DNA from 2 places in the Paenibacillus diazotrophicus genome. Region 1 is predicted to be linked to the other one. Evidence: a T-box and tRNA genes for the amino acid it is inferred to sense, from the RefSeq annotation. Region 1 holds a T-box; the other holds one or more tRNA genes.

Evidence for each region. A T-box is a leader RNA that pairs with one kind of tRNA and senses whether it is charged. The one in region 1 lies ahead of lysS (lysine--tRNA ligase), so its partner is inferred to be a tRNA-Lys.
Region 2: it has a tRNA-Lys gene. The T-box ahead of lysS (lysine--tRNA ligase) is inferred to sense a tRNA for this amino acid. The anticodon was not compared.

Annotation. Positions count from the first base shown of each region.
Region 1 covers NZ_JBGJZN010000001.1:784,627-791,832, forward strand. The annotation lists gene ACAN54_RS03525 (hypothetical protein) at 1-166, shown strand, start outside; gene ACAN54_RS03530 (alanyl-tRNA editing protein) at 287-1,459, opposite strand; gene ACAN54_RS03535 (TSUP family transporter) at 1,493-2,257, opposite strand; gene ACAN54_RS03540 (hypothetical protein) at 2,444-2,623, opposite strand; gene ACAN54_RS03545 (YebC/PmpR family DNA-binding transcriptional regulator) at 2,794-3,513, opposite strand; gene lysS (lysine--tRNA ligase) at 3,608-5,161, opposite strand; T-box leader at 5,224-5,487, opposite strand; gene ACAN54_RS03555 (5-methyltetrahydropteroyltriglutamate--homocysteine S-methyltransferase) at 5,575-6,690, opposite strand; gene ACAN54_RS03560 (LysR family transcriptional regulator) at 6,706-7,206, opposite strand, start outside.
Region 2 covers NZ_JBGJZN010000001.1:2,442,245-2,449,450, reverse strand. The annotation lists gene polA (DNA polymerase I) at 1-231, shown strand, start outside; gene mutM (DNA-formamidopyrimidine glycosylase) at 282-1,124, shown strand; gene ACAN54_RS11265 (manganese efflux pump) at 1,315-2,064, shown strand; gene coaE (dephospho-CoA kinase) at 2,074-2,670, shown strand; gene ACAN54_RS11255 (lytic transglycosylase domain-containing protein) at 2,667-3,230, shown strand; gene ACAN54_RS11250 (alpha/beta-type small acid-soluble spore protein) at 3,337-3,555, opposite strand; gene nrdR (transcriptional regulator NrdR) at 3,720-4,196, shown strand; tRNA gene ACAN54_RS11240 (tRNA-Ala) at 4,418-4,493, shown strand; tRNA gene ACAN54_RS11235 (tRNA-Lys) at 4,508-4,580, shown strand; gene ACAN54_RS11230 (HupE/UreJ family protein) at 4,704-5,903, opposite strand; gene ACAN54_RS11225 (S-layer homology domain-containing protein) at 6,146-7,206, shown strand, end outside.

The sequences.
Region 1 (7,206 bases):
GATTGTAATGTGGGGACCGAAAAATGGCTTATCCATCTTTAATCCTGATACGGGTGAAATGGAGTATACCGACAAAACTTTATGCCCCTATTTCTATCATCCTTATGCAGAGGTTTTTCTTGAGATAGATACATCCGGCCGTATTGTTGGCAAGCGGTTTATCTAAGTTGAGGTTATACAACAAAAGCCTCCCAGAGACCTGAGAGGCTTTGCTATCTCACTGAACAGAGAGATAAAATCTTATTCGTAGGGATGACGTTCAGTTCTATAACCGGTGATTATTATACTACAGTCTTCCTTTTGCAAACTCATAGAATCCAAGTGCATGTTCCCAGTCCGGGAACCCGGCTTGGGCCATTTTGTCGCTGCCGCCACCTTTTCCCTGGAATTCTCCGAGATTGGCTTTGAAGAAGGTGCCACAAGACAAATCCGTATTGCCGCAGGAAGCCAGCACTACCTTATTCTCCGCAGCCGTCAGCAGCAGCACGGGAAGTTCTGTATGAGCAGTCAGCTTCATGGCCAGACTCTGCAAATCCTTAAGGGATTTATCCTCAAAGACTTGAGCGGCTACCCTTGCTTCGGACTCAAGTCCAGACAAGAGCTCTTTGGCCAAATAATGATCATTCTGTTCCTTAAGTGTACTCAGTTCGGCTTGCAGTTGATTCTGCTCGGCTTCCCATTTCCCGATCCGGTCCATAATTTCATCTTTGCCTGTATTGAACTTCGCAGAAAGCGCGCCAAGGATACGCTGGTTATCGTTAGCTTCGTCGAGTGCACGCCCGCCGCATTTGAAAGTGATCCGGATGTTCCCCTTCTGCTTCTCCGCTCTTACCAGCTTGATCATCCCAATTGCTCCTGTAGCAGATACATGAGTCCCGCCGCAGGCGTTATGCTCCACTCCCTCAATCTCTACAATGCGGATGTTCTCTGTAACCTTGGGCAGCTTCACCAGCGGCAGGTTAGCCATTTCTTCAGCGGTGACAAAATAGCTTACGATTCGGTGGTCAAGCACAACCTGACGGTTGACTTCCTGCTCTGCAGCAGACAGCTGATCCGGGGTTAGCTCCTGAAGCTCAATGTCGATGGTTGCGTAATCATTCCCCAGGTGAAAACTCAACGTATTTGCTTCAAACCGTTCAAGGAATACCGCCGACAACAGATGCTGGCCGCTGTGTTGCTGCATATGGTCAAATCTGCGGTTCCAGTCTAGCTGACAGCTCACTTGGTTTCCTTCGGGTAGACGATCCACCTTGTGCAAGACCTCGTCTTCTTCTAGAATGACGTCCTGTACGAGGATTCCGTCTATGGTTCCTGTGTCGCAAGGCTGCCCCCCTCCATGAGGATAGAAAGCCGTCTCTTCCAAAATCAGATAATGCCCGTCCTCACGATCTACCACTTTACTAACAGAGGTCTGCCATTCCTTCAAATAGGCCGAATCATAATATAGCTTCTTAGTCATATCAGTGTTCCTTTCTGAATCGTCTTTTGTGCATCAGTGCATCGTATCCCATATTTGTTTCCCGATCAAGATCAGAGTAACCGTGATGAACAGGGGGCGAATATAGCTGGATCCCTTGCGGATAGCTATTCTTGAACCCACTAGAGCACCGATCACGATCGGAATGCCCAGCAGCAGGCCATAATACAAGCTTACTGAGCCAAATGCGGCAAACGTCAGCAGACTTGCGATATTACTGGCAAAATTCAGTACCTTCGCGTTGCCTGCGGCCGTTACGAATTCAAATCCCAGCATGAGAAAGGCGAAGATCAGGAACGAGCCGGCACCCGGACCAAAGAATCCGTCATAAAATCCAATGACAAGCGCAACACCCATGCCTATTATTAACGATCTTTTGCTGTCTTGGGAGTAGGTGGAGACGTCACCCCATGACTTTTTGAACAAAGTATAGACCGTAATGACAACCAGCATCACGATCACAAGCGGCTTCAGAAATTCTGAAGGTACTTGCCGGACGGTCAATGAGCCAGCCACCGCGCCAACAAGTGAGAACGGAATTAGAAACTTGACCATTCCAAAATTGATCTTCCCGGAACGGACAAAAGACGCGGTACTGGTGAATGAGCACATGGTCCCGGCTAATTTATTACTGCCCAGCAGCAGCGGGAGCGGAATGCCGGCAGCGAGCAGCGCTGGAATGGAGATCAGACCTCCGCCTCCCACTACAGAATCAATCACACCCGCCAAAAAACCGCAAATCACCAAAATCAAAATCATTGCTATACTGCCATGTTCCATAATGCAAAAAAGCCTCCTGCCAGTATGTAAGTGTCATACAAACAAATTTCAGCATACACAATTTCGCGGGCTTGTACCATAGAATTCTTTGAATACTTTATATATATCAGTCTGTACATCCCATACACGAAAAAAAGTGACAGGAACCTTCCCTGCCACTCTTGTCCAATCCGTGTTTGCAAATGCTCATTTATACGTATTCTGTTCGTTTTTCTTATACGTGGTTTTGTCATCCCGCAGCGCTTCCTTGCGGATATCGCTTTTCTTCTGTTCCATTTGCTGGGCTTCCTGGCTGGTCACCGCCACCTGATCCAGCTCCTCTACGGTGTTGATCAGATTCTTATCCGGTTTGGTGTGATTATCCATTGTATTGCCTCCTGAAAAGTAGTTGTAGGGTGATGGGTCGCATCAGTTTATTGTGGCAAGATATGGGGCGGATTATGCGCTGTTGCTGGATTAATGATGAACATGTGCGCACAAAAAAACCGGATAAGCAGATTCATGATCTGCTTGTCCGGCTCATGCGTACAATAATTCTATTCTTCCGAATCTACGTTGTGGTAGACCTGCTGTACATCATCCAGTTCCTCCAAAGCATCAATCAGCTTCTCAAACTGTGCTTCGGCATCCTCTGGAAGAGCTACATAGTTCTGGGGGAGCATCGTCAGCTCTGCAACAGTGAAATCGGTAATTCCCGCACCGCGGAATACTTCTTGAACTGCATGGAACTGGTCAGGCTCGGCATAGACGATGACAGCATCGTCTTCTTCCAGCACATCACGCACATCCAGATCCGCTTCAATCAGCAGCTCCATCACTTCGTCGGCTGTTTTACCTTCTAGACCAATGACAGCTGTAGGCTCAAACATATAGGTTACCGAACCGCTGACACCCATATTGCCGCCGTTTTTACTGAATGCAGAACGCACCAGAGGAGCAGTACGATTGACGTTGTTCGTCAATGCGTCAATGATGATCATCGAACCGCTTGGTCCAAAACCTTCGTATCGAAGTTCTACGTAGTTCTCATCACCGCTGCCTTTGGCTTTGTCGAGTGCCCGGTCGATAATGGCCTTAGGTACATTGTACGTTTTGGCACGCTCCAGCACGACTTTTAGTGCCCGGTTCGATTCAGGATCAGGTTCACCCTTCTTCGCGGCTACATAAATTTCTACACCAAACTTGGCGTATACCTTACTTGTATTGGCATCCTTGGATGCCTTCTTTTCTTTAATATTATTCCATTTACGACCCATATTGTTCCCGCTCACTTTCCAACATTAATTATAAACAGTCCAATATATTATACCTCTGCTCTGTGTATCCCGTAAAGGGCAGTCCCGGTGTACGCTAAAAATCCAGCAAAGCCAGTAACCTCTCCTGTCCGACTGCCTGGATCAGTACAGGGATTCGGGGACCGGTCTCCTGACCCAGCACCAGCTGATAGATTAGGGTGAACAACCGTTTTTGACGGTTTTTCATTACTTTTTTATCCTCGTCATAACAAATCGCGTATATCTCTGTCATCATCTGCTCATCCTCCATCCCTCCGGTTCTAATCAGCCCGCAAAAGGCTTCCAGCCACTGTTGTTCATGAGTCTCCAAAGTTTCATACAGGGCAATATCACGGCTGCCATTTACGGTAACCAGCTTTTGCGGCATCCAGTGTTTGATCCAATATTCCGCCCGCTCCGCTATTTGCAGAAGCCCGTTCACATCTACTTCCTCCCCGTTATGTGTCATCATCTCATGCAGCAAATTTTGATCGAAATGAATCAGAGGCAGCAGTCCTGCAATAGGGCCGAAGCTAGGTGTATTCAGGTCCAGCGGATGAATCAGCGATAGTTCTACCGCCGAATGAATATCATCAGTGAGCGTATGGGAACTGTAAGCCTTCCGATAACGTTCAAATTCCGTATAATTGCGCAGCACATCTTCATCCATCCCGATATGAAACTCAGCATTGGGCTGGTATTTGGCAAACAGAAACAGAATATTCTCCGGTAAATAGACCTTCAGCAGATCATCTGGGGTGTAGTTGTTCCCGGACGAGCTGGACATTTTGGCAAAACTGCCTTTGATTCGAATAAATTCGTAAGGCTCATACATTGGCGGTGGATTCCCGTATATCCGCTCGGAGATCACGGAGGCTACATTGTAGCTGCCAGTTTCTGATGAATGATCACGGCCTCCAGGCTCGAACAGTACTTGCTCCACATTCCAGCGCATCGGCCAGTCGATTTTCCATTGCAGCTTGATATTATCCGCCTTAGCAACAGACACAATACCGTGATGACCGCATGTACAGCTATAAGTTAGGTGCTCTTTCTCTTCATCAAAAGAATGTACACTAGTCGAGTCCCTGCCACAATCCCCGCAATACACACTCACAGGATAAAATGCGGCTCTCTCTGCTTCGCTGGCTTCCCCTGTTTTGAAGGACATCAGGATGTCATAGATCTCTCCCCTACTCTGAAGTGCATGAAGAATTCCGGGTGCATACCGGCCGGATTGATACTCTTTACTCTGATAGATGAATTCGGGTCTGATCCCAAAAGCGCTCAGCGCCTGTTCAAATTCCTGTTCGTAATGCTCCGCATAGGAGTTGTGGCATCCGTATGGACAAGGAACTTGCGTGTAGGGCCTGCCAATATACTGCCCGAAGCTTGGATCGACATGAACCGGAACTTTGCGGAAACGGTCAAAGTCATCCCACGAAAAAATAAACCGCACTTTTTTGCCTGCTTTTTCAAGTGCTTTACTTACAAAATAAGTGGTCACAATCTCCCGGAAATTCCCGATATGGATGTGACCTGATGGACTGATCCCTGATGCGCATACAAATGTCTGCTGCTCCGGGTGGCTTTCGATTAACCGTTTTGCTATTTTTTCGGACCAATGCATGGATAATCACCTCAACAATTATTGTGTAAACGCAAAAAAGCTCTCATCCGCAAGATTGTCATCTTGAGGACGAGAGCTGTAATCAGCGCCGTGGTACCACCTCTGTTCGCGAACATGTCTCCATGCACGCCTCTTCAGGTACGGCCATTACGCTTATACCCTATCTCTGTAACGGGAGAACCCGTCATAGCATCCTTGGGCATGTTGCCCAATTCCGTATGAAGCTCGGAGACTTTTTTCGTTAGGCACACCGCTGCTCCGTTTCACCATTCCGAAGCTCTCTGTGAACTATGCCGCCTAACTACTCTTCTCGTCATTGCTGAAGTGATATGTAATTTTTCAATATAATTCACTATAACAAAACTAGTACGGTATGTCATTATTCAATCTGACTGAGAATATTTGCTACTCCATCAAACCCACACTTCATTCGCCGTTTCAATAATCAGCCTAACCTTATCCCACTGCTCTTCCTCGGTCAGCATATTCCCTTCCTCAGAGGAGGCGAATCCGCATTGGGCGCTGAGGCACAGCTGGTCAATCGGGACAATCTGTGCGGCTTCTTCGATACGTGCCATGATCTGCTCTTTGTTCTCCAGACCGCCGTGTTTCGTAGTTACCAGGCCAAGCACAACCTGCTGCCCTTGAATGAAACGGAGCGGATTGAAGTCACCGGAACGTTCATTGTCGTATTCCAGGAAAAAGGCATCTACTTCAGCCTGTCCAAACAACGTCTCAGCTACGGGCTCATACCCGCCGGCGGCAAACCAGGTAGAGCGGAGATTCCCCCGGCAGACATGCAGTGCAATCGTCATATCCTGCGGCCGCCCGGCTATGCTGTCATTGATCAGCCTTACGTAATCCTTGGCGAGCTGATCGGGATCAATACCGCGGCTGCGCAAGTGCGCCCTGTGTCTACCGCTGCACAGCGTCCCCCAAGTTGTATCGTCCAATTGCAGATAACGGCAGCCTGCTTCATAGAATGCCTGGATGGCATCCTGATAGACTTGGATGATATCACGGAACAACGTCTCACGATCCGGGTAGATCTCATTGCCGTTGTAATCCTGTACGAAGTGAAACAATGCCGGAGAAGGAATGGTCATTTTGGTAAGGGTATCGCCAGCCATCTGCTGCAGCTCCATGAATTCTTCAACCATGGGATGATCCCCGAAGGCGATTTTGTCTACGATCCGGAAGCTTTCAGCACGTTGAACAGTTTCTTTGGCGCCTTTTCCCTGATCCAGACTGATCTTCTGTGTACCCGTGATCCCAAGAAAGAAATCGAGATGCCACCAGGATCGGCGGAATTCCCCGTCAGTAACGGCTTTTAGTCCCAAAGCCTTTTCCTGTTCCAACAGTTTGAATATTTCCCTATTCTCGACTTCATGAAGCTGCCCGTCTGTGATTGCTCCATGCAAACGTTGATTGCGTGCGGATTTCAGTTCCTCTGTGCGGAGGAAGCTGCCGACGATATCGTAGCGAAAGGGTGGAGTATTTCGTGTGGTGCCGGTAACTGGACTGATCATACGTCCCTCCTGCGTTTAGAGTAAGAAAGATTTAAGGTCGAAGTAATTACGGGATACCAGATCATTCAAAATATCAATGTATGCGGACATCATCTCACCTGGCTTGCGGTCCTTATGGGCGATCCAGCCGACGGTGAATACCTCAGGACTGTCAAAAGGAATCGTTACCAGCCCCTCGCCATTCAGCTCGGTATCCATTATTCCCGTACCCACCGTGTAGGAATCACTGCCCAGCAGAAGATGGGTCAGCGTCGCACGGTCGGTAACCTGGATATTTTTCTCAATCTGTGTGAAGCTGAGCATCTCTTCGGAAAAATGCAGCGAGTTGTTCTCCCCCTGCTCAAAGGTAATGTACGGAAAAGGAAGAATATCTTCCAGCTGGATCATTTCCTTAGCGGCGAGGATATGCCCTGCCCTCACATATACATGAGGGTTCGTGTTGAACAGCGGGGTGAACTTCAGGTTCCCGTCACTGAACAGCTTGTTCATCACCTTATAGTTACTCTCATTGATATA
Region 2 (7,206 bases), 1.7 Mb from region 1:
GCGGATATTATCAAGCTGGCTATGGTTCACATGGACGCAGCGCTGCACCAGCGCGGACTCAGAAGCCGCATGCTGCTGCAGGTACACGATGAACTGGTGTTTGAGGTGCCTGAAGATGAGCTGGAGCTGATGAAAAAACTGCTTCCGGAGGTCATGGCAGGAGCACTCAAGCTCTCCGTGCCACTCAAAGCAGAGGTAAGTTATGGAAGTAACTGGTATGAGGCGAAATAGCCCCCCGCAAGAACCGTATATCCGGTATAATGAAGTGGAGGTGAGTCATTATGCCGGAATTACCGGAAGTAGAAACTGTCAAAAGAACACTTAATGCCTTAATTACAGGCAAGCAGATACAGAACGTCACCGTCCGGCTGCCGCGGATCATTCAACGGCCGGACGATATTCAGGCTTTTGCAGGCATGCTGGCAGGCCATACTGTAGTACAAGTGGAGCGAAGAGGAAAGTTTTTACGTTTTGTGCTGGATGGTCTTGTCATGGTGTCTCATCTGCGGATGGAAGGCCGCTATGGTCTTTATCAGGGAGATGAGCCGCTGGACAAGCATACCCATGTTATTTTTCATTTTACCGATGGTACGGAGCTGCGGTATACGGATGTACGCCAGTTCGGCACTATGCATCTATTCCAGCCTGGTGAGGATTTGCTGCTGCCGCCGCTGAAGAAGCTGGGGGAGGAGCCGCTTGCGCCTTCTTTTACACCGGAACGGTTCAAGGAAATTGTCTCAGGCAAAAGCACCAAAATCAAGCCACTGCTGCTTAATCAGGAATATGTAGTCGGCATCGGAAATATTTATGTAGATGAGGCGCTGCACCGTGCCCGTATCCACCCGGAGACAGGCGCCAAAGCGCTAACCGGAAGCCAGCTTGATCAGCTCCATCATGCCATTGTCGCTACGTTGACGGAGGCTGTAAATGCTGGGGGATCATCGGTGAAATCGTATGTCAACGGCCAGGGAGAGAGCGGGAACTACCAGCATCAGCTGCTCATCTACGGTCGCAAAGATCAGCCTTGTGCGAGTTGTGGCACACTGATCGAGAAGAGTGTGGTTGGAGGAAGAGGCACGCATTATTGTCCAAGCTGTCAGCCGCCAAATGAGATTGTAAAGTAAGCGTTATATCGTAAGATTTGGCACTGCCGTATTTCCCGATTTACGCTAATGTTGTCCATGCAGCTATAAAAGTCAGGCACTCACTGCTTGTTCCGCCCATATACTGTGTGAAGAATGCTGATTAGAGCGAACGGAGCCTTACCCGGAGTCATCCGGGCGGGCTGCCGGTTCTTCACGGGAGGGATTGCGGGTGCTCAGCCCACTTTTTTCATTGCTGCTGCTGGCGTTTGCCTTGAGTCTGGACGGTTTTGGTGTTGGTATTACATATGGGCTGCGTAAAATGAAAATACCGCTGCTCTCGATCCTGATCATCTCGTTGTGCTCGGGTATCGTCATTGGTATCTCCATGCAGGTCGGTGTGCTGCTGGCCAAGGTGGTCTCTCCTCATGCCGCATCCAGTATTGGAGCGGTTATTCTCGTCTTGATGGGCTGCTGGTCCTTATTCCAGATGCTGACGCAGAAGGAGAACAGCCATAATGAAGAAGCTGCTGCCGGGAAGGCGGCGGATGGGGAAGTCAGACGGGAGACGGCTGCTGCTCTTGCCGGGAACAATGGACTTGCGCAATCTTTTGAAACAACAGACGAACAAATGCCTAGATCGGCGGTCTTCTCGCTGGAGCTGCGGCATCTGGGTGTAGTGATCCAGATTCTTCGTACACCTTCTTCAGCCGATATGGACGCTTCGGGCAGTATTTCGTCTATGGAAGCGATGGTGCTTGGAATTGCATTGTCGCTGGATGCGTTCGGTGCTGGACTTGGAGCGGCACTGCTGGGATTCAGTCCCGTCTATACCTCACTGATGATTGCCCTGTTTAGCGGAACTTTTCTGCTATTTGGGATGAAGACGGGATTGAAATTATCGGGAAGCTACTGGATGAGGCATGCAGCTGCATTGCCTGCGTTATTATTAATTGCAATGGGTATAATGAAGCTATTATGAGGTGAGTACATGATTATGGGCTTAACCGGGGGCATTGCCTCCGGAAAAAGCACCGTATCTGCAATCTTTGCGGATAAGGGGGCGCGGCTGGTTGATGCCGATGTCATTGCCAGAGAGGTAATGCTGCCGGGGTCTCCGGTTCTGGACGCAGCCGTGAACAAGTTTGGAGTAGAAATCCTGCTGCCGGATGGCACGCTTAACCGGGCTAAGCTGGGAGAGATTGTTTTCCACGATCCTGAGGCTCTGCAGAACTTGAATGATCTTACACATCCGGCGATACGCCTGGAGATTAAGAACCGCATGCATGCCTTGGAGCAGGAAGACCCCCGGCGATTGGTCATCGTGGATATTCCGCTATTGTATGAATCCCGCCTGGACAATCTTTTTCAAGAGATCATCGTGGTCTACGTTCCCCGTGAGCTTCAGTTGTCCAGACTGATGGAACGCAATCAGTTAACCCTGGAGCAGGCGGAAGTCAGATTAGGTGCCCAGATGGACATTGAACAGAAGCGCAGGAAGGCTTCCTATGTCATTGACAACAGTGGAGATCTGGATCATACAAGGCAGCAGGTTGCTATTTTATGGGACAGGCTGGGGCTGTCATGAAATGGTTGCGTAAAAAAAGAGTGCTGCTCCTGCTGTTTATAGGTTTTACAGCCATTCTATTCTTGAGTACGAACTGGATGTCCTTGTTTTATCCCATTTACTATAAAAATGAGATCCGTACGCACAGCGTTACTTATGAGATGGATCCGTTCCTTGTGGCTGCCATCATTCGGGTAGAGACGAATTACAAAACAGGCCGGGAGTCCAAAAAAGGGGCTATAGGGCTCATGCAGCTGATGCCTGATACCGCCAAATGGGCACTCGAAAAGGCCAAGCTTCCGGATGTATCACTGGATAGGCTTAAGGAAGAACCATCGGCTAACATTGAGCTGGGCACCTGGTATCTGTCTTCACTATCCCGGCAGTTCGACGGCAACCGTATAGCGGTTATTGCGGCCTACAATGCTGGTCCCGGCAAGGTCAAGCGCTGGCTGGATGAAGGGGAGTGGGACGGCAGCGAAGCCGCTGTGAAGGATATTCCGATTGGTGAGACCCGCCATTATGTGCAGCGTGTTATTTATTATTACGAACAGTATACAGAGATCTATAATGAGTTCTAGGCTGCGAGGAGTAATGAATAATCATTAAGCCCCTGAGTTATGTAAAAAGAAGTATTACACGACCCGAAAGTCGAATAATACTTCTTGGCAAACTTAGGAGACATGTTTATTTGAACTGACCTGCCAGTGATTGTTCAGCCAGGGTTACAAGACGTTTTGTGATGTAACCACCGATCGAACCATTTTCGTAAGAAGTTTTATTGCCTTGGTACCCGTCTGGGGAGAGGGTGATACCGAGTTCTTGGGCAACTTCGTATTTCAGTTGATCCAAGGCACCGCGTGCATTTGGAGCTACCAGGTTATTGGAGCTGTTATTTTGGCTCATTACTGTTCACCTCCTATCGGTTGGTAACAGTATTATGTGCTGGACTTGCCATCTTCATAACAACAAATAAACGGTGTTTTATGGAAATTAGAATGAGCGCTTCAGAGCCGATTCTTTGCCGGACCGGGGCGTTACACCTATTGCAAAAGGAAGTGATTAAGCTTATGAAATGTCCTTACTGTGATCACACGAATACCAAAGTGCTGGACTCACGCCCGGCCAACGAAAATAAGTCAATCCGTCGCAGGCGGGAATGTGAATCATGCAGCCGGCGGTTCACCACATTTGAGATGATCGAAGAGACACCGCTGATTGTAATCAAAAAAGGCGGCAGCCGCGAGGAATTCAGCCGCGACAAAATCCTGCGAGGCCTGATCCGCGCCTGTGAGAAACGTCCTGTCTCCGTTGAGCGCCTCGAGGTCATCGTCTCCGAGGTCGAGAAGTCGCTGCGGGGGATCGCCCTGGCTGAAGTGGAGAGCCGCCAGATCGGTGAGCTCGTCATGGAGCAGCTCTATCCTGTAGATGAAGTCGCTTACGTCCGCTTCGCCTCCGTCTACCGCCAGTTCAAGGACATCAACATGTTCATGAAGGAGCTGAAAGGCCTGTTGTCCAAGAGTACCGGGGAGCTGGAGGGATTGTAGTCCTTCTAAGTTGAAAGTAATAAGCCGCTGAACTGCTGGCGGCTTATTACAAGGGTTAGCGTGGGGCGCCTCCAAGCTTTTTGAAAAAAGGTGTTGACACGGAACCTGAATTTTTATATTATATAGAAGTCGCCTACGAAACAAATCAACTTCTAAGTGACATGAACATTACAAATAAAGTAAGTTTTTAGAATACATATTGTAGTTCTAAAACGTCTCATGGGGCCATAGCTCAGCTGGGAGAGCGCATCGCTGGCAGCGATGAGGTCAGGGGTTCGATCCCCCTTGGCTCCACCAATAATTTTATACTTGGACTCTTAGCTCAGTTGGTAGAGCAGTAGACTCTTAATCTATTTGTCCAGGGTTCGAGCCCCTGAGAGTCCATCACAGTAAGAACGGCAGAGATGCCGTTCTTTTTTGTTGTCTGGGAAAGGGTGGCGGCCTTCGGAAGTTCAGTCAGGAAATAGACCGCATCCTTTACGAGAGGGCGGTCTATTTCTTTTTGAGTTATATCAGTAGTCCAAATAGCCGTTGAACTAACCATACTGCACCAAGAGTGGTAATTACCCAAGAACCATAGATGAAAGTGGGCTTGAAGAAGCTCTTTTTTTGTAAATAGATGAGGATTGGAAGCAGAAGCAGCACAATGCATAACTGGATACATTCAATACCTACATTGAAGCTGATCAGATCCACCGCTAAATGGCTTTTGGGCAGGTTCATCCCGCGCAGAATATCCGAGAATCCGATACCGTGAATCAGTCCGAATAAGAACGTGACAACCCACCGGAAACGTATTTCTTTACGGAAAATATTCTCTAGGGCAACATAACAGATGCTCAAGGCAATGACCGATTCCACCAACTGTGAAGGTAAGCTAATCCATTCCAGGACGGCGAGAGTTAATGTGATGCTGTGCGCTAAAGTAAAGGCTGTGATAATTGAAATATATTGCTTAAGCTTTTGCTTTCTTAACAAAAGAGCGAACAAAAACAATAAATGATCATAACCAGTCAAAATATGATTCATTCCCAATTGGAAGAATGAGACCCAATCAGACGTAGAGGTCATAACGGTGTTCCTGTCGTTTTGTGAGGAAGGGCTCTGAGAATTCGGGCTTGAGGTGTTGGGGGATGAGGTTAATTGTTGTTGCTGCTGCTCCTCTGTTAGAAGCATGGTCCATGTCCGGTTTTTCCCCTGTAAAACAGTCTCACTTACCTGACTTCCGTAGTGTGCAGTAATTAAATTGACGTAGGGCGAACTTGAGGTTTGGGAGTATAGGCCATCCATAATAGAGATTGTCTGCCCAGGTTCAAAGGCTGGATAGGTATAATGCCAGGTCACTACCTCTTTATCACTTTTTTGCTCAAGCTTGATTTCCAGAAGCTCTCCGGTCTGCCCACTCCCGTTCATTTCCAGCACGACACTGTCGTCGATCCACTCATCTAATCTATGTTTGTTGTCCTCAAGCTCGTCCGCTTGTAGAATTCCATCCCCATTCGTATCTACATCCATACTCTCAATTATAGAAATGACGTCTAAGGAAAAAGAGAAATCGGTCTTATCTTTGTTAAAGGTAACCATAGTATAGCTAGCGCTAAGAGCATGGGCCGATACCATTTGGTTGGAGAAGACAACTGAAACGATGAGTGCTGTGAAAAGAATGAATCCTTTAAGTATGCTGGATCGGAAATTACGAGATAACAAGGTGGTACCTCCCTATAAGTTGAGCAGTATGATTGTTGTCGCACATAACCAGTATCATAGCAAAAAAATATTTTCGGTATATATGCCCAGTGTAAAGCTAAAGGAATAATTTACGAAATTAATACAATCTAATACTTTGGATCTTACATAACGTGATTATTGTTAATGTAGCAAGGCTGCTGGGCATATAGTGAAACTACTATTGGATGAAGCTTGTACACACAAGAGGAGGAATTTTTTTTATGGAATTACGTAGTAGCCGATTCAACCGATTTAAAAGAAGGACGAGCTTGGGATTAGCCGTACTTCTGCTCCTGTTGTCTGTATCTCCGCAAGGATTGATGATGTCCCGGGCTTCAGCGACTGCTTCGATAGATTCGCCGCATGTTGTGATTAGTCAGGTATACAGCGGGGGAGGAAATGGCACGTCACCCCCATATTCTAATGACTTCATTGAATTATACAATCCTACCGACAGTGATGTTAATCTGGATGGTTATTCCGTTCAATATACTTCTGCGGCAGGGACAACTTGGACCAATATAACTATCATAACAGGCAAGGTTATTCAATCCCATGGCTTCCTGCTGATTCAAGAAGCGAAGGGCACCACTTCAACTGTGGATCTTCCTTCACCTGATGTTACAGGTTCTATTAATATGTCAGCAACAGCGGGAAAGGTGGCGCTTGTGAACGCGCAGACTGCCATTACTGGTATTGCAGATCCTGCTGTTGTAGATTTCCTGGGCTTTGGTACCGCCACTGAATTCGAAGGTGCTAAGCTGACTGCATTAAGCAGTACCACCAGTGCTCAAAGAAAATCCGAAGATGGCAGCAACTCCGGACCCGGAAAAGGTGCTGGCCTGGACACCAATAACAATAGTACGGATTTCATCGTTGCTCCCGTGCTTACACCAAGAAACTCAGCAACGCCAGCTGTTATAATTACCAAAAGTGCACAACCTCTTGGTCAGAACATTCAATTCACCAGCCAAGGTGCGGTGGGTACAATCACAGGCGATGTATCATCTGTTACGTCCTCTACATATGTTTCCCTATATTTAAGTGATCCAGGTGCCGCACCAGTTCCGGTTACACAGGCGGTTTATGCGGATCCTTCCGGTGCATTCAACCTGACCTTCGATAATTCCAGCGACAGCAAACAAGTCTATCTTACGGCAACTGAACTTGATAAAGTAGCCAGTAAAGCTGTAATGATCAACCTGGCACAGTCAAGCGCGGTGCTTGATAAGACCAAATTATTGTATTACCTCGACGCAAGCGGGGGTGGCAGAATTGTAGG